DNA from 3 places in the Pseudomonas sp. MWU13-3659 genome. Region 3 is predicted to be linked to each of the others. Evidence: predicted binding sites of a transcription regulator. Region 3 holds the regulator's gene; each other region holds the start of a gene.

Region 1 (6,785 bases), on a different contig from region 3:
GTACGCCTGGGTTCGACATGGATAACTCTCGTCAACGTCAGCGTCCTGCGAAGGGTTCCACTCCTACTACTTTATAGCTAATAGCAAGAAGCCATGCCAGCAGTCCCTCGACTCAGCGCAGGCGCAGTTGCCAGGCCCGGTGGATGCGGTTGTTGCGGGTGAAGTCCGGGTCCAGGGTCTGGGCACTGATTTCCTCCACGGCATACCGCGCGCTCAGGTGCTCGTCGAGCTGGAACTTGCGGAAGTTGTTGGAGAAATACAGCACCCCGCCGGGGGCCAGGCGCGCCATGGCCAGGTCGAGCAGTTCCACGTGATCGCGCTGCACATCGAACACGCCTTCCATGCGCTTGGAGTTGGAGAAGGTCGGCGGGTCGATGAAGATCAGGTCGAAGCTTTCCTGGCTGTTCTGCAGCCAGGCCATCACGTCACTTTGCTCCAGGCGGTTGCGCTCGGAGAAGCCATTGAGCGACAGGTTGCGACGGGCCCAGTCCAGGTAGGTCTTGGACAGGTCGACGCTGGTGGTGCTGCGCGCGCCGCCCTTGGCCGCATGCACGGTGGCCGTGGCGGTGTAGCAGAACAGGTTGAGGAAGCGCTTGCCGGCGGCTTCGCGCTGGATGCGCATGCGCATCGGGCGATGATCGAGGAACAGGCCGGTGTCCAGGTAGTCGGTGAGGTTGACCAGCAGCTTGACGCCGCCCTCGGTTACTTCCTGGAAGCGGCCTTCGGTAGCCTGGCGCTCGTACTGGCGGGTGCCGCTCTGGCGTTCGCGGCGCTTGAGCACCACGCGCTGCGGGTCGATGCCCAGCGCCTGGGGGATTGCCGCCAGGGCATCGAGCAGACGCACCTGGGCCTTGTCCGGATCGACCGAACGAGGCGCGGCGTATTCCTGGACGTGCACCCAGTCCTGGTACAGATCCACCGCCAGGGCGTACTCGGGCATGTCGGCATCGTAGACGCGATAGCAATCGACCTGCTCGCGACGGGCCCACTTGCCCAACTGCTTGAAGTTCTTCTGCAGGCGGTTGGCGAACATCTGCGCGCCCTCGGACAAGCGTGCCGGTTCGCTGGCCACCGGGGCCTGGCGGCGAGGCTCGCCCTCTTCGACGGCGGCCGGGCGACGTTCACCCGTGACGAACTGGTCGGGCTGGACCTTGAACAGCAGCAGCTTGCACGGCAACGCACCGTTCCAGAATGCGTACTGCTTGTGGCTGCGGATGCCCATGCGCTTGCCCAGCTCGGGCGCGCCAGTGAACACCGCCGCCTCCCAGCCCATGCACGCCTGGCGCAAACGCTCGCCCAGGTTCTGGTAGAGGTACAACAGGCTGGCTTCGTCACCCAGACGCTCGCCGTAGGGCGGGTTGCTGATCACCAGGCCCTTCTGGTTCTGGTCAGGACGCGGCTCGAAGCTGGCCACTTCGCCCTGGTAGATCTTCACCCAGTCACCCAGGCCTGCGCGCTCGACGTTGTTGCGCCCCGGCTGGATCAGGCGAGGGTCGGCCTCGTAGCCGCGAATCCACAGCGGTGGCTTGGCAAGGCCCGCCTGGGCACGGGCCTGGGCCTCGTCGTGCAGCTTGCGCCACAGCGCCGGCACATGGCCGAGCCAGGCGCTGAAGCCCCAGCGCTCGCGCTTGAGGTTGGGCGCGATGTCGGCGGCGATCATCGCCGCCTCGACCAGGAAGGTGCCCACGCCGCACATCGGGTCGGCCAAGGCGCCGCCTTCGGCGGCGATACGTGGCCAGCCGGCACGGATCAGCACCGCCGCCGCCAGGTTTTCCTTCAGCGGCGCGGCGCCTTGCTGCAAGCGGTAGCCGCGCTGGTGCAGGCTGTGGCCGGACAGGTCGAGGGACAGGATCGCCTCGCCACGGTCCAGGCGCAGGTGCACGCGCAGGTCGGGGTCGAGCTTGTCCACCGACGGGCGCAGGCCCTCGCGGTTGCGCAGCTTGTCGACGATGGCGTCCTTGACTTTCAGGGCGCCGAAGTGGGTGTTGTCGATGCCCGAGCCATGGCCGCTGAATTCCACCGCCAGGGTGCCATCGGCCTCCAGGTGTTCGGCCCAGTCGACGGCATGCACGCCATCGTAAAGGTCGTCGGCATTCTTCATCGAGAAGCGCTTGAGCACCAGCAGCACTCGGTTGGCCAGGCGCGACCAGAGGCACAGGCGATAGGCGGTTTCCATGTCGGCCGAGCCGCGGATGGCCGAAGTGTGTTCACGCACTTCGGTCAGGCCCAGCTGGTTCGCCTCTTCGGCGAGCAGGCCTTCGAGGCCTTTGGGGCAGGTGAGGTAGAGTTCGAAACGGTCCGACATGAGTATTCCAGAGCCTTTGGCTAGGTAGATGACAGGCCGACGCGCGACCTGCCGCTGTTTGCCCGCACGCCTTCCAACAGGCGCCCGGGTGGCCTTGCGGACCAACCGCAAGACCGGGCCGCCCGACGCATCGCCGCCACGCCGTTGGCGAAAGCAGCTTTGATCGTCAGGCAGTATTGAAAATTCCAGGACGGTGGGTGCAAGGGGCGACCCTTCGTCGCATCAGCCAGTATGACAAGCATCATCCAGCAACGCTGGCCAATTGACGTCAATGTTGGTTAAACCCTGATCATAGCGGGCTCAACGGCAAACAAGGTTCAGTCGCATTTATTTACTTATCCCCTCACCCTCGAAAAGGTTACGTCCTTATGACAAATCGATCATTCACACTGTGACCTGCATTCGTTAGAACTGGCCTTAGGTCGTCTCGCAACGGGACGGCACTTTCAGCCCGCCACGCCGGCAGCGGGCGCACACCGGCAGAACGATTCTGCCCGGCCTCGGAGAGGCCGACGGGACATTACAGTCAACAAGTGAGGGCAACACCCTATGAGAAGACTTAAGCGTGATCCGTTGGAAAGAGCATATTCACGTGGCTACCAGTATGGGGTCACCGGCAAATCCCGCGAGCTTTGCCCCTTCAACCTGCCATCCGTTCGCCAGGCCTGGATCAACGGCTGGCGCGAAGGTCGCGGCGACAATTGGGACGGCATGACCGGTACCGCTGGCATTCATAGACTCAACGAAAATCACGCCGTTGGCTGAACGAGGACACTGAATTCGAGTTACCATGCGCGCCCTATCCGGGCGGCGGGCTGCGGCCCAGGGGCCCCTTTTGAGGGGCCCTTTTTTATGGCCTTGAATCGGTGTCGGCTGCATCGCGGATGAATCCGCTCCTACCAGGAGCGACCCACGCCCCTGTATTTGCGGATTCATCCGCGATGGGCTCACCTCGGCATCGCGGCAATCGCGTCCACCGCCTCGCGAATCAACGCGGGCCCCTTATAGATGAAGCCCGAATAAATCTGCACCAGGCTCGCCCCTGCAGCGATTTTCTCAGCCGCATGGCGACCCTCGGTGATACCGCCCGCCGCGATGATCGGCAGCTTGCCACCCAACTCGCCCGCCAATACCTTCACCGTGTGGGTGCTCTTCTCCAGCACCGGCGCCCCCGACAGGCCACCCGCCTCGCCACCGAACGGCAGCCCCTCGACACCTTCACGGCCGAGGGTGGTGTTGGTGGCGATCACCGCGTCCATTCCCGATTCCATCAGCGCCGCCGCCACCAGGGCGGTTTCCTCGTCGTTCATGTCCGGAGCGATCTTGATCGCCAGCGGCACGCGCTTGCCGTTGCTCACCGCCAGTTGCTCACGGCGCTCGGCCAGGGCATCGAGCAGTTGCTTGAGCGAATCGCCGAACTGCAGGCTGCGCAGGCCTGGCGTATTGGGCGAGCTGACGTTGACGGTGATGTAGCTGGCGTCGTTGTAGACCTTCTCCAGGCAGATCAGGTAGTCATCCTGGGCGCGCTCGACCGGGGTGTCGAAGTTCTTGCCGATGTTGATACCCAGCACGCCGCTGTACTTCGAGGCCCGCACCCGCGTCAGCAGGTTGTCGACACCCAGGTTGTTGAAGCCCATGCGGTTGATGATCGCAGTGGCCTCGGGAATACGGAACAGGCGCGGCTTGGGGTTGCCCGGCTGCGGGCGCGGCGTCACGGTGCCGATCTCGACGAAACCGAAACCCAGCTGGGCGAAGCCATCGATGGCCGCGCCGTTCTTGTCCAGGCCCGCGGCCAGGCCGACCGGGTTGGCGAAGTTCAAGCCCATGACGCTAACCGGCAACGCCGCGGGCTGCTTGCACAGCAGGCCATTGAGCCCGAGGCGGCCACCGGCGCCGATCAGGTCCAGCGAGAGGTCGTGGGAGGTTTCCGGGGAAAGCTTGAACAGCAGCTGGCGGGCCAGGGTATACATGGGCGGGCGGACTCGCGGTGTGTGAGGGGGCGATTATAGCCAGCGCGCCGTCGTGGCGACAGGGCCCTGGCACATGGGTTGCTTCTTCTGCCCCATGCAGTTGCGCTGAAACCCCCGAGGATCCCCGTGAATACAGCCCCCCCGACAATGCCCCTGGCCTGGGTCAGCGGCAGCGATGCCCCCGAGAAGACCTGCCTGGACATCGGTTTCATGGCCCTGACCGACTGCGCTTCGGTGATCGTGGCTGCCACCCAGGGCTTCGCCCAGCAGCAGGGCCTGACCCTCAACCTGCACCGCCAGGCCTCCTGGGCCGGCCTGCGCGACAAGCTGGCCCGGGGCGAGCTGGACGCCGCCCACTGCCTGTACGGGCTGGTCTATGCCGTGCAGCTGGGCGTGGGTGGCGGCCCGGCCAGGGACATGGCGGTGCTCATGGGCCTGAACCAGAACGCCCAGGCCATCAACCTCTCCTCGGCACTGCAGCGCAAGGGCGTGACCAGCCCCGAGGCACTGGCCCGGCTGGTGCACCAGCATGGCGCACGGCTGACCTTCGCCCAAACCTTCCCCACCGGCACCCACGCCATGTGGCTGTACTACTGGCTGGCCAGCCAGGGCATTCACCCATTGCGTGACGTCGACAGCGTGGTGGTGCCACCCGCACAGATGGTCGCCCACCTGCAGGCCGGGCGCATCGACGGCTTCTGTGCCGGCGAGCCCTGGTCGGCCGACGCCATCGCCAAGGGCCAGGGCTTCACCTTGGCCACCAGCCAGGCGGTATGGCCGGATCATCCGGAAAAGGTGCTGGCCTGCGGCCGCGGCTTCGTCGAGCAGTACCCCAACAGCGCCCGGGCGTTGATCAAAGCGGTCCTCGCCGCCAGCCGGTTCATCGAACAGAACCTCGAGAACCGCCGGGGCGCCGCGCAGTTGCTCAGTGGCGACAGCTACCTGGGCATCCCGGTGAGCAGCATCGAACCGCGCCTGCTTGGCGATTATCAGGATGGCCAGGGCAACCGCTGGCAGGACCGCCACGCACTGCGCCTGTTCGACCAGGGGCGCGCCAACCTGCCCTACCTCTCCGACGGCATGTGGTTCATGACCCAGTTCCGCCGTTGGGGCATCCTGCGCGAAGACCCGGATTACCTCGATGTGGCACGCCAGGTCCAGCAACTGGCCCTGTACCGTGAGGCCGCCGAAGCCTTGCACGTACCCTGCGCCGACCTGCCGATGCGCAGCAGCCTGCTGATCGACGGCAGCCGCTGGGACGGCAGCGACCCCCATGGTTACGCGCGCAGCTTCAGCCTGCACGCCCTGGACGTGGCGCCCGGCGCGCGCGTCGGACGCTGAGGGACGATCATGTTGCGCATCCTGCTGATCGACGACACCGAAAAGAAGGTTGGCCGCCTCAAGGCCGCATTGAGCGAGGCAGGCTTCGAAGTGATCGAGGCCGGCGGCCTGACCGTCGACCTGCCCGGCTGCGTCGAAACGGTGCGCCCGGACGTGGTGCTGATCGATACCGAGTCACCCGGCCGGGATGTGCTGGAGCAGATGGTGCTGGTCAGCCGCGACCACCCACGGCCCATCGTGCTGTTCACTGACGAGCATGATCCCGGGGTGATGCGCCAGGCGATCCAGGCCGGGGTCAGCGCCTATATCGTCGAAGGCATCCACGCAGCGCGCCTGCAACCCATCCTCGACGTGGCCATGGCGCGCTTCGAGAGCGATCAGGCACTGCGCGCCCAACTAACGGCTCGCGACCAACAACTGGCCGAGCGCAAGCGCATCGAGCAGGCCAAGGGCCTGCTGATGAAGATGAAGGACTGTAACGAGGAACAGGCCTACACCCTGATGCGCCGCCAGGCCATGAGTCGCCAGCAGAAGCTGATCCAGGTGGCGGAACAGATCATCGCCCTGTCCGAAATGCTCAGCTGAACACCACCACCTCTGTAGGAGCCAGCCTTGCTGGCGAAGCATGCCCCATTCGCCAGCAAGGCTGGTTCCTACGAGAACTTGGCCCGGCTCTTGCTGAACTACAGGCCAGGTAGCCAACGGCGGTTGCCCCCAAACCCCGACAAAGACGTCGCTCCCCTCTCCACAACCGTGGACCGGGCAGCGGCGTCTTTGCGTTTACGCCCCTGTGTTGTGCGCCCAATGAGGTGTTCGATGAATACGAGCTTCTGGAAATCCGGGCATCTGCCCACCCTGTTCGCCGCCTTCCTCTACTTCGACCTGAGCTTCATGGTCTGGTACCTGCTCGGCCCCCTGGCGGTGCAGATCGCCGCCGACCTGCAACTCAGTGCCCAGCAACGGGGCCTGATGGTGGCCACGCCGATCCTGGCCGGCGCGCTGCTGCGCTTCGCCATGGGCCTGCTGGTCGACCGCCTGTCACCCAAGACCGCAGGCCTCATCGGCCAGGTGGTGGTGATCGTCGCCCTGGCCTGTGCCTGGCACCTGGGCGTGCACAGCTATGAACAAGCGCTGTTGCTCGGCGTGTTCCTCGGCTTCGCAGGGGCCTC
Region 2 (6,785 bases), on a different contig from region 3:
AAGCGCTTGAGCTTCTCGGGGTCTTTCAGGGCGTTGGCCCATTCGCATTCGTAGCGGTCGACCACCTGTTGCATCTGCGCCTCCAGCTCGTGGCCAAGGCCCAGGCTGTCGTCGAGGATCACCGCCTTGAGGTAATCCAGCCCGCCCTCCAGGCTTTCGCGCCACACCGAGGTGCGCTGCAGCTTGTCGGCGGTGCGGATGTAGAACATCAGCACCCGGTCAATCAGGCGCACCAGGGTTTCGTCGTCCAGGTCGGTGGCGAACAGTTCGGCATGGCGCGGGCGCATGCCGCCATTACCACAGACGTAAAGGTTCCAGCCCTTGTCGGTGGCGATCACGCCGATATCCTTGCTCTGCGCCTCGGCGCACTCGCGGGTGCAGCCCGACACTGCGAACTTGAGCTTGTGCGGCGAGCGCAGGCCCTTGTAGCGGTCCTCCAGGCGCAAGGCCATGGCCACGCTGTCCTGCACACCATAGCGGCACCAGGTGCTGCCCACGCAGGACTTCACCGTGCGCGTCGACTTGCCGTAGGCGTGCCCGGTCTCGAAACCGGCCTCGATCAACTCGCCCCAGATCAGCGGCAGCTCGTGCAACTGGGCGCCGAACAGGTCGATGCGCTGGCCACCGGTGATCTTGGTGTAGAGGTCGTATTTCTTCGCCACCTGGCCGATCACGATCAGCTTGTCCGGGGTGATCTCGCCACCGGGAATGCGCGGCACCACCGAGTAGGTGCCGTTCTTCTGCATGTTGGCCATGAAGGTGTCGTTGGTGTCCTGCAGGGGCACCAGCGAGGGGTCCATGATCGGCTGGTTCCAGCACGAGGCGAGGATCGAGCCCACCGTCGGCTTGCAGATGTCGCAGCCGACATGGCCGCGACCATGGCGCACCAGCAAGTCGTCGAAGCTGCGGATGCCCTCGACCCGCACCAGGGCGTAGAGCTCCTGGCGGGTGTAGGCGAAGTGTTCGCACAGGCTTTTGTCCACGGTCACGCCACGGGCGGTGAGCGCGTGTTCGAACACCTGCTTGAGCAGCGCCGCGCAGCCCCCGCAGCCGGTGGCCGCCTTGGTGCAGCCCTTCAAGGCGGCAAGGTCGCCACAGCCGCTGTCGATGGCCGCGCACACCGCGCCCTTGCTGACGTTGTGGCAGGAGCAGATGGTCGCGCTGTCGGGCAGCGCATCGGCGCCAAGGGCCGGTGCGCCGCCTTGCGGCAGGATCAGCGCGGCCGGGTCGGCCGGCAGCGCGATGCCGTTCTGGGCGTATTGCAGCAGGGTGTCGTAGTAGCTGTTGTCGCCGACCAGCACCGCGCCGAGCACGTGCTTGCCGCTGGCATCCACCACCAGGCGGCGGTAGGCCGCGTTGGCCTCGTCGATGAAGCGGTAGCTGCGCGAACCCGGCGTGGCGCCGTGGGCGTCGCCGATGGAGCCGACATCGACGCCCAGCAGCTTGAGCTTGGTCGACATGTCGGCGCCGGTGAACGCACCCGCCGTGTCGCCGACCAACAGCGCCGCGAGGTTGCGCGCCATGGCATAGCCCGGCGCGACCAGGCCGAACACACTGCCGTTCCACGAAGCGCATTCACCAATGGCGAAAATCCGCGGGTCACTGCTGCGGCACGCGTTGTCGATCACCACCCCACCGCGCGCGGCGATGTCCAGGCCACAGGCACGGCCCAGGGCGTCCTGGGGGCGGATACCGGCGGAGAACACGATCAGGTCGGTCTCCAGGTACTCGCCACCGTCGAACTGCATGCGGTAGCGATAGTCTTCGCCCGCGCCGACCGACTGGGTGGCGCGGGACAGGTGCACGCCCACGCCGAGGGCTTCGATCTGTGCCTTGAGGGCCGCGCCGCCTTCAGCGTCGAGTTGCACCGGCATCAGCCGTGGGGCGAACTCCACCACATGCGCTTCCAGGCCCAGCGACTTGAGCGCGTTGGCGGCTTCCAGGCCCAGCAGGCCGCCGCCCACCACCACGCCACGGCGGGCGTCGGCGGCCGCATTGCGGATGGCGTCGAGGTCATCGAGCGTGCGGTAGACCAGCCGGGCATTGCCGCTGGAACCTTCGATCGGCGGCACGAAGGGATAGGAGCCGGTGGCCAGGATGAGTTGGTCATAGCCGTAGCGGCCTTCGCCAGTGACCACCTCGCAGCGCTCGCGGTCGATCTCCAGCACCGCTTCGCCCAGGTGCAGGTGCACCCCATGGCGCGTGTAGAAGTCCTGCTCGCACAGGGCCAAGGTCTCGGCACAGCTACCGGTGAAGTACTCGGACAGGTGCACCCGGTCGTAGGCGCGCTGGCGTTCCTCGCCGAACACATGCAGCTCGAAACGGTCCTGGGCACCTCGCTCGAGCAGTTGCTCGACGCAGTGGTGGCCGACCATGCCGTTGCCGACGATGACCAGTCGCGCACGTGGTGCGCCGTTCGCTGTTGCCTTCATAGCCGATCCTCGATCACGGAAAACAAAAAGGCGCCTGGAGCCGAAGCTCCAGGCGCCTTTGCCTGTACTCATCAGTGTGAGGCCCCTGGATGATCGCCGTTGATCAGCGGGGCATTTGTGCAATGTTCAAAGCAGAGAGTGTGCCAATGCACTTGTAGGAGCGGCTTCAGCCGCGATGCAGGCGGCGCGGAGCCTGGGATGATCGCGGCTGAAGCCGCTCCTACAGAGATCGTGCCCGTTTACATGCACCGCTTGGGTGCAGGGCTCACCATCACGGGGCGTTCAATACACATCCCGCCGATAGCGCCCAGCCTTGCCCAGCGCCTCGACCCAGGCAGCCGCTGCCTCAGCATTCATCCCGCCCTGCACCGCCACCACCTGACGCAGCGCCGCATCCACATCCCTGGCCATGCGCTGGGCATCGCCGCAGACATAAATAAAGGCGCCCTCCTCCAGCCATTGCCACAGCTCGGCGCCATGCTCCAGCAGGCGCTGCTGTACATAGATTTTCTCTGGCTGGTCACGGGAGAACGCAGTACTCAGCCGCAAGTGCCCACTGCCCTCCCAATCCAGCAACTGCTCGCGGTAATAGAAATCGCTGGCCGCATGCTGCTCGCCGAAGAATAGCCAGTTGCGCCCGCTCGCCTGGCGCACCTCGCGCTCCTCCAGAAAGGCGCGAAACGGCGCGATACCGGTGCCTGGGCCAACCATGATGATCGGCGTGGCGTCATCCTCGGGCAGGCGGAAGTGCTTCGACGGCTGCGGGAAGATCGCCACCTCCAACGCGCCGGCACGGTCGGCGAGAAAGCTTGAACAGACACCTTTGCGCTCCCCGTAGCGCACGGTCGAGACGGTCAGGTGTACCTGGTCGGGGTGCGCATTGGGGCTGGAGCTGATCGAGTAAAGGCGTGGCTGCAAGGGTTTGAGCAGGCCCAACCAGTCCGTCAGCGACAAGCGCTGTGGAAAGGCGCTCAACACATCGGCCAGTTGCCGTCCCCACAGCCAGGCCTTCAATTCGGCCTTGCGCTCAGGTTGCAGCAGACGGCGCAGGTCGTCGCTGCCTTGGCTGAACCGCTCGAGTTGCTGCGGGGTGACCCGGGTGATATCCAGGTGATGTTCCAGCGCGACCGAGAGCGGCATTGGCGCATGCCCCTTGAGCTCGACCGTGGCCTGCCCATCGAGTTGCATCAGTTGCAACAACGCCTCGACCAGCGCCGGGCAATTGCGTGGCCACACACCCAGCGCGTCGCCCGGTTGATAGGTGAAGCCACTATCGCGCAGGTCAAACACCAACTGACGGGTTTCCTTGGCCGACCCGGGGGTATTGAGCAAGCGGTTTTCCAGCACCGTCGCACGCCACGGTTGCTGCTTGCCATAGCCCGTTACCGGCTTGGGCTCGGCGGGTGCCGGCCTGGCACTGCCCAACTGTTCCATCAAGGCGCCCAGCCAACCGCTGAAGGCCTCGTCGGCATCCCCTTCGCAATCGACCCGCGCCAGCAGGCGCCGAGCCCCCAGCTCGGCCAGGCGCTGGTCGAGCTTGCGCCCGAAACCACAGAACTGGTCGTAGCTGGAATCGCCCAAGGCCAATACCGCGTAGGGCAAAGTGGCGCAGTGCCCGCCCTCTTCCCCTTGCAGGGCCTGCCAGAACGCCGTGGCGCAATCCGGGGCGTCACCGTCGCCGAAGGTACTGGCGATCAGCAGCACACTGGCAGCCCCCTGCAACTGCGCCGGGCCGAGCGTATCCATGCAACTGAGGCGCACCGGCAACCCCGCTTCACGCAGGTGCTGTGCACAACGCTCAGCCAAGGTTTCGCTGTTGCCGGTCTGCGAGGCCCACACCACATGATGACTGGGGACTTCACTGGCCGCTGGCGGTTGGCTGAACAAAGCTGCCAGCAGACCATCGACGAACAGGCGCCGGGCGGGAGCCAGGGGCGCCTCGGCCGGCAAGCGCGGAACCCCTTCTGCACGGGCCTGGCCCAGGCCGAACAGGAAACCTTGCAGGTAATGGCGTTCATCCTCTGCCAGCTCCGGCGCTGGCAGGACATCCAGGCCAAGCAGGCGAGACACGGTGGCGGTGGGCATGCGGGTGGGCTCCGAAACAAGCTCGATGGCGTCGATACGCTCGCCCGCGACCCGCTCCAGGGCCACGGCGCAATACTTGAAAGCCGGTTGCAGGGAGGTCGGGTCGACTGCGTCACAGGTGACGGCGTTGATCGCCAGTCGCTCGCCATACAGGTCGTTCCAGTGGAACGGCGCGAAGCAACCGCCGGGCAACACGCGATCACTGACCCGCGCGGGCAACTGGGCCAGGCCGCGCCGCGAGCGGATCGCCACCGTGTCCCGGTCACGTATCCCCAGGCGCTGGGCGTCCTCAGGGTTGATTTCGACAAAGGGACCCGGCTCCAGCTTGTTCAGGCTGGGCACCTGGCCGGTTTTGGTCAGGGTGTGCCACTGGTGCTGCACACGCCCGGTATTGAGTACGAAGGGATACGCCTCGTCCGGCTGCTCGGCGGCGGGCAGCCAGGGCCGTGCCAGGAACCGCGCCTTGCCGCTGGGCGTGGGAAAGGCCAAGGCCTGCCCATCGTGCAATAGCGACTGGCTGATACCTTCGTTGAGGTAGCGCAACGGGCTGCGGTCGTCTTCCCGACCCGGCGCACAGGGCCACTGCCGCGGGCGCTCACGCAGTTCGGGGTAGCCGATACCGCGCAGGTCGTAACCGGTGGCGGGGTTCCAGAAACGGCGGATCTCTTCGTACACCGCCTCGGCATCGGGGTAGTCGAAGGCGTGTCCATAACCCATGGCGCAGGCCACCCGGGCAATGAGACGCCAATCCTCCAGGCTTTCACCGGGCGGCTCCACCGCCCGCGGCATCAGGGTGAGGTTACGCTCGCTGTTGATCATCACCCCCTCGCCTTCGGCCCACAGCGCGGCCGGCAGGAGGATGTCGGCGTGGCGGTTGGTCTCGGTGTCGAGGAAGGCGTCCTGGCAAATCACCCATTCGGCCTGGCGCAGGCCGTCGATCACCTGCTGGCGGTTGGCGACGCTGGCCACCGGGTTGCTGCAGATGATCCAACAAGCCTTTACCTCGCCCTGCTTCATCTGCTCGAACAACGCCACCGTGCCCTCGCCGCCGTCGCTGCGCAGCGTGCCCGGCGCCAACTGCCACTGCCGCTCGACAAAGGCACGGTCGGCCTCGACCTGCGCCGAGCGCTGGCCCGGCAGGCCCGGCCCCATGTAGCCCATCTCGCGCCCACCCATGGCGTTGGGCTGTCCGGTCAGGGAAAACGGCCCGCTGCCCAGGCGGCAGATAGCGCCGGTGGCCAGGTGCAGGTTGCACAGCGCGTTGCTGTGCCAGGTGCCGTGGATGCTCTGGTTCAGGCCCATGGTCCAACAGCTCATCCAGTTTTCGGACTCGCCGATCCAGGTGGCGGCCTGGCGGATATCGGCCTCGGCCAGGCCGGTGATGGCGGCGACACGTTCAGGGGTGTAGTCAGCGAGAAAGGCCGGCAGCGCCTCCCAGCCTTCGGTGTGATGGGCAATGAAATCGGGGTCGGTATGGCCGTTGGCATGCAGCAGGTGCAACAGGCCATTGAGCAGCGCCAGGTCGGTGCCCGGGCGCAGTTGCAGGAACAGGTCGGCCTTGTCGGCGGTGGCCGTGCGCCGGGGGTCGACGACGATCAGCCGGGCCCCGGCCTTGGCCCGCTCGAGCAAGCGCAGGAAGAGAATCGGGTGGCAGTCGGCCATATTTGCGCCGATCACCAGGAACACCTCGGCGTGCTCGAAATCCTGATAGCTGCCGGGCGGCCCATCGGCACCCAGCGATTGCTTGTAGCCACTGCCGGCACTGGCCATGCAGAGGCGCGAGTTGGATTCGATATGACGGGTGCGGATGTACCCTTTGGCCAGTTTGTTGGCCAGGTACTGGGCCTCCAGCGACATCTGCCCCGACACGTACAAGGCCACGGCGTCCGCCCCATGCCGGTCGATGATCGCGCGCAGGCGCGACGCGGTTTCGGCGATGGCCACGTCCAGCCCGGCGCGCACCGGCTCCTGGTCGCGCTGGCGGCGCAGCCAGGCGTAGGCCATGCGCCCGGTGCTCAGGGGGATGTGCGCGGTCAGGCCCTTGGTGCACAGGCGGCCGAAATTGCTCGGGTGCTGCTTGTCGCCACTGACCTTGACCACCTTGCCGTCGGCCACGCTCATGACGATGCCGCACCCCACGCCACAGTAGGGGCAAACGCTGCGGACCTCGCTGCTGCTCATCGGCGATCTCCTGCTGATGAAACGACAAAGGCGCCGGCTGCCCCGGCCTGCACTGGCAAGCGAGGGCAACACGGCGCCTTCGTCGTG
Region 3 (6,785 bases):
GTAAATGGCAACCCTCAAAGCCCAGCACCTGGCCAAGAGCTACAAGGGCAGGCAGGTCGTTCGCGACGTCAGCCTGTCCATCGACAGCGGCCAGATCGTCGGCTTGCTCGGCCCCAACGGCGCCGGCAAGACCACCTGCTTCTACATGATCGTGGGGCTGGTCCAGGCGGATCAAGGCCGCGTCCTGATCGACAGCCTCGACGTCAGCCACCAGCCCATGCATGGCCGCGCGCAAGCAGGCATCGGCTATCTACCGCAGGAAGCCTCGATCTTCCGCAAGCTATCGGTGGCCGACAACATCATGGCGATCCTCGAGACCCGCAAGGACCTCGACCGCGACGGCCGGCGCAAAGAACTGGAAAGCCTGCTGCAGGAGTTCCACATCAGCCACATCCGCGACAACCTGGGCATGAGCCTCTCCGGTGGCGAACGCCGTCGTGTCGAAATCGCCCGCGCCCTGGCCACCGCGCCCAAGTTCATCCTGCTGGACGAACCCTTTGCCGGCGTCGACCCGATCTCCGTGGGCGACATCAAGCAGATCATCCACCACCTCAAGAACAAGGGCATCGGCGTACTGATCACCGACCACAACGTTCGCGAAACGCTGGACATCTGCGAGACCGCCTACATCGTCAACGACGGTCAACTGATCGCCGAAGGCGATGCCGAGAGCATCCTGGCCAACCAGCTGGTCAAGGAAGTCTACCTGGGCCACGAGTTCCGCCTCTGATCCAGGGCCTGCCCGGAGCACTGGCAAACACGCCCGGGACGGGCTTAAGTGTAACAGTGCTCTAGGCAAACGCTGCAATTTCAGGCATATAACTTGCTTAAAATCGGCGCCCAAGCGCCCTACGTAGTGGATGGCGCATGTGCGCCGGCGAACAAGGTATTAAGCCCCTGCCATGAAACCATCGCTCGTCCTAAAAATGGGCCAGCAACTGACGATGACCCCGCAGTTGCAACAGGCCATCCGTCTGCTTCAGCTCTCCACCCTGGACCTTCAGCAGGAAATCCAGGAAGCGCTGGAATCCAACCCGATGCTCGAACGTCAGGAAGACGGCGACGATTTCGACAACAGCGACCCGATGGCGGACAACGCCGAGAACAAGCCGGCCACCGAAGTCCAGGACAACAGCTTCCAGGAAACCAGCAGCAGCAGCGCGGAAACCCTGGAAGATGGCGAGTGGGCCGAACGAATCCCCAACGAGTTGCCGGTCGACACGGCCTGGGAGGACATCTACCAGACCAGCGCCAGCAGCCTCCCCAGCAATGACGACGACGAGTGGGACTTCACCACCCGCACCTCGGTCGGCGAGAGCCTGCAGAGCCACCTGCTGTGGCAACTGAACCTGGCGCCGATGTCGGACACCGACCGCCTGATCGCCGTCACCCTGATCGACAGCATCAACGAGCAAGGCTATCTCGAAGACTCGCTCGACGAAATCTGCGCCGGCTTCGACCCAGAGCTCGATATCGAGCTGGATGAAGTCGAAGCGGTACTGCACCGCATCCAGCAGTTCGAACCCGCCGGCATCGGCGCCCGCTCGCTGGGTGAGTGCCTGCTGCTGCAATTGCGCCAGTTGCCGGCCTCGACGCCCTGGATGAGCGAAGCACAGCGCCTGGTCACCGACTTCATCGACCTGCTCGGCAGCCGTGACTACAGCCAGCTGATGCGCCGCATGAAGCTCAAGGAAGACGAACTGCGCCAGGTCATCGAACTGGTGCAGACACTCAATCCGCGCCCCGGCTCGCAGATCGAATCCAGCGAGCCGGAATACGTGGTCCCGGACGTCATCGTGCGCAAGGACAGCGAGCGCTGGCTGGTCGAGCTCAACCAAGAGGCCATTCCGCGCCTGCGCGTCAACCCGCAGTACGCCGGGTTCGTCCGTCGCGCCGACACCAGCGCCGACAACACCTTCATGCGCAACCAGTTGCAAGAGGCACGCTGGTTCATCAAGAGCCTGCAGAGCCGCAACGAGACGCTGATGAAGGTGGCGACGCAAATCGTCGAACACCAGCGCGGCTTCCTCGACCATGGCGACGAAGCCATGAAGCCCCTGGTGCTGCATGACATCGCCGAGGCGGTGGGCATGCACGAGTCGACCATTTCCCGGGTCACCACGCAGAAGTACATGCACACGCCGCGTGGCATCTACGAACTGAAATACTTTTTCTCGAGCCACGTGAGCACCGCCGAAGGCGGCGAATGCTCGTCCACGGCGATCCGCGCGATCATCAAGAAACTGGTGGCGGCGGAAAATCAGAAAAAGCCATTGAGTGACAGCAAGATCGCTGGTTTACTGGAGGCACAAGGCATCCAGGTAGCCCGTCGCACCGTCGCCAAGTACCGCGAGTCGTTGGGGATCGCCCCGTCGAGCGAGCGCAAGCGACTGATGTAGCCCCCGGATGTGCCACAGCGTTTCAGTGGCAGGTGCAATACCTGCCTCTTTATGCACGGGCAACAAAGGAGAAGCTGTATGCAAGTCAACATCAGTGGACAGCATGTAGAAGTCACCCAACCACTGCGCGATTATGTGCTTGAAAAGCTCGCCCGGGTGGAGGGTCATTTCGACAAGATCACCAATGCAACGGTGATCATGAAAGTCGAGAAGCTACAGCAGAAGGTTGAAGCCACACTCCAGATACCCGGTGGCGAAGTGGTCGCCAACGCCGAACACCAAGACATGTATGCAGCGATCGACGCCCTGGCTGACAAGCTCGACCGCCAACTGAAAAAACACAAGGAAAAACAGCAAAGCTTGCTGCAAGGTGCAGCCGCCCGCTGATCCCCTCATCCATGATCCGACTTGAAACCATCCTGACCCCCGGCCGTTCCCTCGTGAACGTGCCGGGTGGCAGTAAAAAGCGCGCCCTGGAAAAGGTCGCCAACCTGATCGCCGAGCAAGTACCCGAGCTGAAGGTGCAAGACGTCTTCGAAAAACTCGTCGCTCGTGAAAAACTGGGCTCCACCGGCTTCGGCAATGGCATCGCCATCCCCCACTGCCGGCTCGAAGGCTGCACCGCGCCCGTCAGCGCCCTGCTGCATCTGGACGCCCCCATCGATTACGACGCCATCGACGGCGCCCCGGTCGACCTGCTGTTCGTCCTGCTGGTCCCGGAAGCCGCCACCGATGCCCACCTTGAACTGCTGCGCCAGATCGCCAGCATGCTCGATCGCAAGGAGGTTCGCGATCGCCTGCGCGGCGCCGCCAGCAACGAGGCTCTGTACCAGGTAGTCCTGGACGTGCAGAACGAGGCCTGACCATGCGCCTGATCATCGTCAGCGGTCGCTCCGGCTCCGGCAAGAGCACCGCCCTCGACGTACTGGAAGACAACGGTTACTACTGCATCGACAACCTGCCCGCCGGGTTGCTGCCGCAGTTGGCGGAAAACGCACTGATCAACACCGAGCTGCAGCAACCCAAGGTGGCTGTTTCGATCGATGCGCGTAACCTGCCCAGCCACCTGACCCGCTTTCCAGAGCTACTGGAAGAAGCGCGTAACCGTCATATCCAGTGTGACGTGCTTTATCTGGACGCTGACGAAGACACGCTGCTCAAGCGCTTTTCCGAAACCCGCCGCCGCCACCCGCTGACCAATGCCAATCGCTCGCTGGCCGAGGCGATCCGGGTGGAGAGCGAGCTGCTGGGGCCGATCGCGGACCTCGCCGACCTGAAGATCGACACCACCAGCCTGAATCTTTACCAGCTGCGCGACTCGATCAAGCTGCGCCTGCTCAATCAGCCGGAACCTGGCACCGCATTCCTCGTCGAGTCGTTCGGTTTCAAGCGCGGCATGCCCGTTGATGCCGACCTGGTGTTCGACGTGCGCTGCCTGCCCAACCCTTACTGGAAGCCGGAACTTCGCGAACATTCCGGGCTCGAACAGCCGGTGATCGACTATCTGGCTGCGCAGCCGGATGTCGAGGAAATGTTCCAGGATATCTCCACCTACCTGCTCAAATGGTTGCCACGCTTCGCCGCCAGCAATCGTGCCTATGTCACCATCGCCATCGGCTGCACTGGCGGCCACCATCGCTCGGTGTACATCACCGAACGGCTGGGCCAGTTGCTCCAGCAATCCCTGAAAAACGTCCAGGTCCGCCACCGCGACCTCTAGCCCACAGGATCCGCACCACGATGCCCGCCCGCGAAATCACCATCATCAACAAGCTGGGCCTGCACGCCCGGGCGGCCGCCAAGTTCGTCGGCGTGGCCGGGCGCTTCCCCTGCCAAGTGCGCGTCGGGCGCGCACCGGACAAACTGGTGGATGGCAAGAGCATCATGGCCGTGATGATGCTGGCAGCCGGCAAGGGCACCCAGGTGCACCTGGCCACCGAAGGCGAGCAGGATAACGATGCCATGGATGCGCTGGTGGCACTGATCAACAACTTCTTTGACGAGGGTGAGTGAAACGCCCTTCCCTCTGTAGGAGCGGCTTTAGCCGCGATGCAGGCAACACGGTATCTGGCACCCGCTACGCGGGTGATCGCGGCTAAAGCCGCTCCTACAGAGATCGTGCCAAATCAGCAGAGGTTTCACGACATCGCGGTATCCATCACCATCATCAGGCAGAACCCGACACACAGCCCCAGGCTCGCCAACCGGTGATGACCATTGCTGCGTGACTCCGGGATGATCTCCTGAGTTACCACCAGCAGCATCGCCCCCGCCGCACAGGCAAGCCCCAGCGGTAGCAGCAACTCGGCGATATTCACCAGCCAGGCGCAGATCACCGCGGCCAGCGGCTCGACCAACCCGGACGCGGCTCCGATCAGGAAAGCCTTGAAGCGCGGCATGCCCGCCCCTGCCAACACCAGGGCAATCACCAACCCTTCCGGTACATCCTGCAGGGCAATGCCCATGGCCAGGCTGTCGGCATCGGGCATGCCACCTCCAGCGGAAACACCTATGGCCATGCCTTCGGGAATGTTATGGGCAATGATGGCGATGACGAACAGCCAGATCCGTGCGGCAATCACCGGCTGCTGCTCGGTGCCAACCAATGCCTCCGGCGAGGCACCGGAGACCTTCAGGTCGACCAGGAACAGGCACAGCGCCCCGAACAGCAAGCCGCTGCTGATCAGACCACCCGCCCCCCACGGACTGAAACCAACCGCTTGGGCGGCGTCCAGCCCGGGGATGATCAGGGAAAACGCCGTGGCCGCCAGCATCACCCCCGCGCCAAAGCCCAGTAGCGTGTCAGCCAATGCCACCGGCATGTTGCGAATGACCAGCACCGGTACCGCCCCCAACGCCGTCCCCAATGCGCACAGTGCTCCACCCTCCAGGGCGCGCAACATGCGGGGCTCCAGCTCCAACCAGGCAATGCCACGGGCCGCGAGCAATGCCGCGCCAACCAGCAACAGCAAGGTCCCCAGCGCCAGGCGGAACAGGCGCACACTGCTGACAGACACCACCTGCGAGCGCATACCGGCCTGACTCACTTCAAGGCTTCAAGGTAGCGACGCTCCACTTCGGACCAGTCGACCACATTGTAGAAGGCACCGATGTATTCCGGGCGTCGGTTCTGATATTTCAAGTAATAGGCGTGTTCCCAGACATCCAGGCCGAGGATCGGTGTATTGCCGTGCATCAACGGGCTGTCCTGGTTGCCGCTGCTCTCAACCACCAACGTGTTCTTCGGTGTGACACTGAGCCAGGCCCAACCGCTGCCGAAACGGGTCAGCGCAGCCTTGGTGAACGCCTCCTTGAACGCGGCATAACCACCAAGCTGATCATCGATGGCCTTTGCTACCTGCCCCTGGGGCTGTCCGCCGCCCGTGGGCGACATGACCGTCCAGAACAGGGTGTGGTTGGCATGACCACCGCCTTGGTTGATCACCGCGCCCTGCAGTTTCTCGGGCAATTGCTTGACCGCTGCGACCAGTTGATCCACCGGCCAGTCGGCCCACTCGCTGCCCTCGAGGGCGGCATTGAGGTTGTTGATGTAGGTCTGGTGGTGCTTGCTGTGGTGGATCTCCATGGTCTGGGTGTCGATGTGCGGTTCCAGTGCAGCGTAGGCGTAAGGCAATGCAGGCAAGGTGTGGGACATATCAGTGAATTCCGTAGGCTGTTGTGCTGTGAGTGGTTTCCGCTTGCGCGACCAGTTCGCTGGCCACCGGCGCCTGGCGATGGAGCAGGCGCTCGGTACGCGGGTACTGCCCGTACTCGGCGATGAAACTCAGCAGTTCGGTGTAGGTCCGCCCACTGTGGCGCAGCGCGGCGTCGCGCAGCGCCTGGGGCAGGCGTTGCTCCTGGATGGCCTGGAGCAGCCGCTGGTGGGCGGCGCACAGGTAATCGGCGCTTTCATGCGGCTGATTCAGACGCAGGTGCAGGTCGGCCAGGTTGTGGTGGGCGATGACCAGCGCGGCCACCGCCTCGTCGACGTCATGCCAGCGCTCGAACAGCACCTGGGCCAATGCCAGCGCTTGCAGGTAGTGTTCCCGGGCATCGACCAGCTCGCCTTGTTCGAACAGCTGGTTGGCGATCTGCGTGGTGCGTCTCCAGTGCTGCATGACGTGCCTCCTGGGCTCAGATGCCGCCGGCGGTGAGTTTTTCCGGATCCAGCAGGGCTTCGAGCTGATCGCGCGACAGGTCGGTATGCTCCAGTGCCACGTCGATGATCGGGCGGCCCTGCTTGTAGGCGGTCTTGGCGATCTCGGCGGCCTTGAGGTAACCGATGATCGGGTTCAGCGCGGTGACCAGGATCGGGTTGCGCGACAGCGCCTCTTTGAGCTTGCCTTCGTTGACCTTGAAGCTGGCGATGGCCTTGTCGGCCAGCAG

Evidence for each region. Region 3 encodes sigma-54, which starts transcription at its own class of promoters, with help from an activator protein. Its sites were predicted from a motif close to ANTGGCATNNANNTTGCTNT; they were not measured.
Region 1: the regulator sigma-54 is predicted to act here: its motif matches at 4,341-4,360, upstream of NGM28_RS19690 (CmpA/NrtA family ABC transporter substrate-binding protein).
Region 2: the regulator sigma-54 is predicted to act here: its motif matches at 2,561-2,580, upstream of nirB (nitrite reductase large subunit NirB).

Annotation. Positions count from the first base shown of each region.
Region 1 is NZ_JAMSHW010000017.1:15,486-22,270, reverse strand. Features, by position in the region: gene NGM28_RS19710 (sensor domain-containing diguanylate cyclase) at 1-19, opposite strand, end outside; gene rlmKL (bifunctional 23S rRNA (guanine(2069)-N(7))-methyltransferase RlmK/23S rRNA (guanine(2445)-N(2))-methyltransferase RlmL) at 113-2,305, opposite strand; gene rmf (ribosome modulation factor) at 2,855-3,070, shown strand; gene NGM28_RS19695 (quinone-dependent dihydroorotate dehydrogenase) at 3,253-4,275, opposite strand; gene NGM28_RS19690 (CmpA/NrtA family ABC transporter substrate-binding protein) at 4,402-5,616, shown strand; gene NGM28_RS19685 (ANTAR domain-containing response regulator) at 5,626-6,201, shown strand; gene NGM28_RS19680 (nitrate/nitrite transporter) at 6,433-6,785, shown strand, end outside.
Region 2 is NZ_JAMSHW010000009.1:25,215-31,999, reverse strand. Features, by position in the region: gene nirB (nitrite reductase large subunit NirB) at 1-2,432, opposite strand, end outside; gene NGM28_RS13345 (bifunctional nitrate reductase/sulfite reductase flavoprotein subunit alpha) at 2,715-6,698, opposite strand.
Region 3 is NZ_JAMSHW010000007.1:10,886-17,670, forward strand. Features, by position in the region: gene lptA (lipopolysaccharide transport periplasmic protein LptA) at 1-4, shown strand, start outside; gene lptB (LPS export ABC transporter ATP-binding protein) at 5-730, shown strand; gene NGM28_RS10925 (RNA polymerase factor sigma-54) at 903-2,399, shown strand; gene hpf (ribosome hibernation-promoting factor, HPF/YfiA family) at 2,478-2,786, shown strand; gene ptsN (PTS IIA-like nitrogen regulatory protein PtsN) at 2,798-3,262, shown strand; gene rapZ (RNase adapter RapZ) at 3,265-4,119, shown strand; gene NGM28_RS10945 (HPr family phosphocarrier protein) at 4,140-4,412, shown strand; gene NGM28_RS10950 (ZIP family metal transporter) at 4,538-5,431, opposite strand; gene NGM28_RS10955 (superoxide dismutase) at 5,443-6,054, opposite strand; gene NGM28_RS10960 (DUF2753 family protein) at 6,056-6,517, opposite strand; gene NGM28_RS10965 (class II fumarate hydratase) at 6,534-6,785, opposite strand, start outside.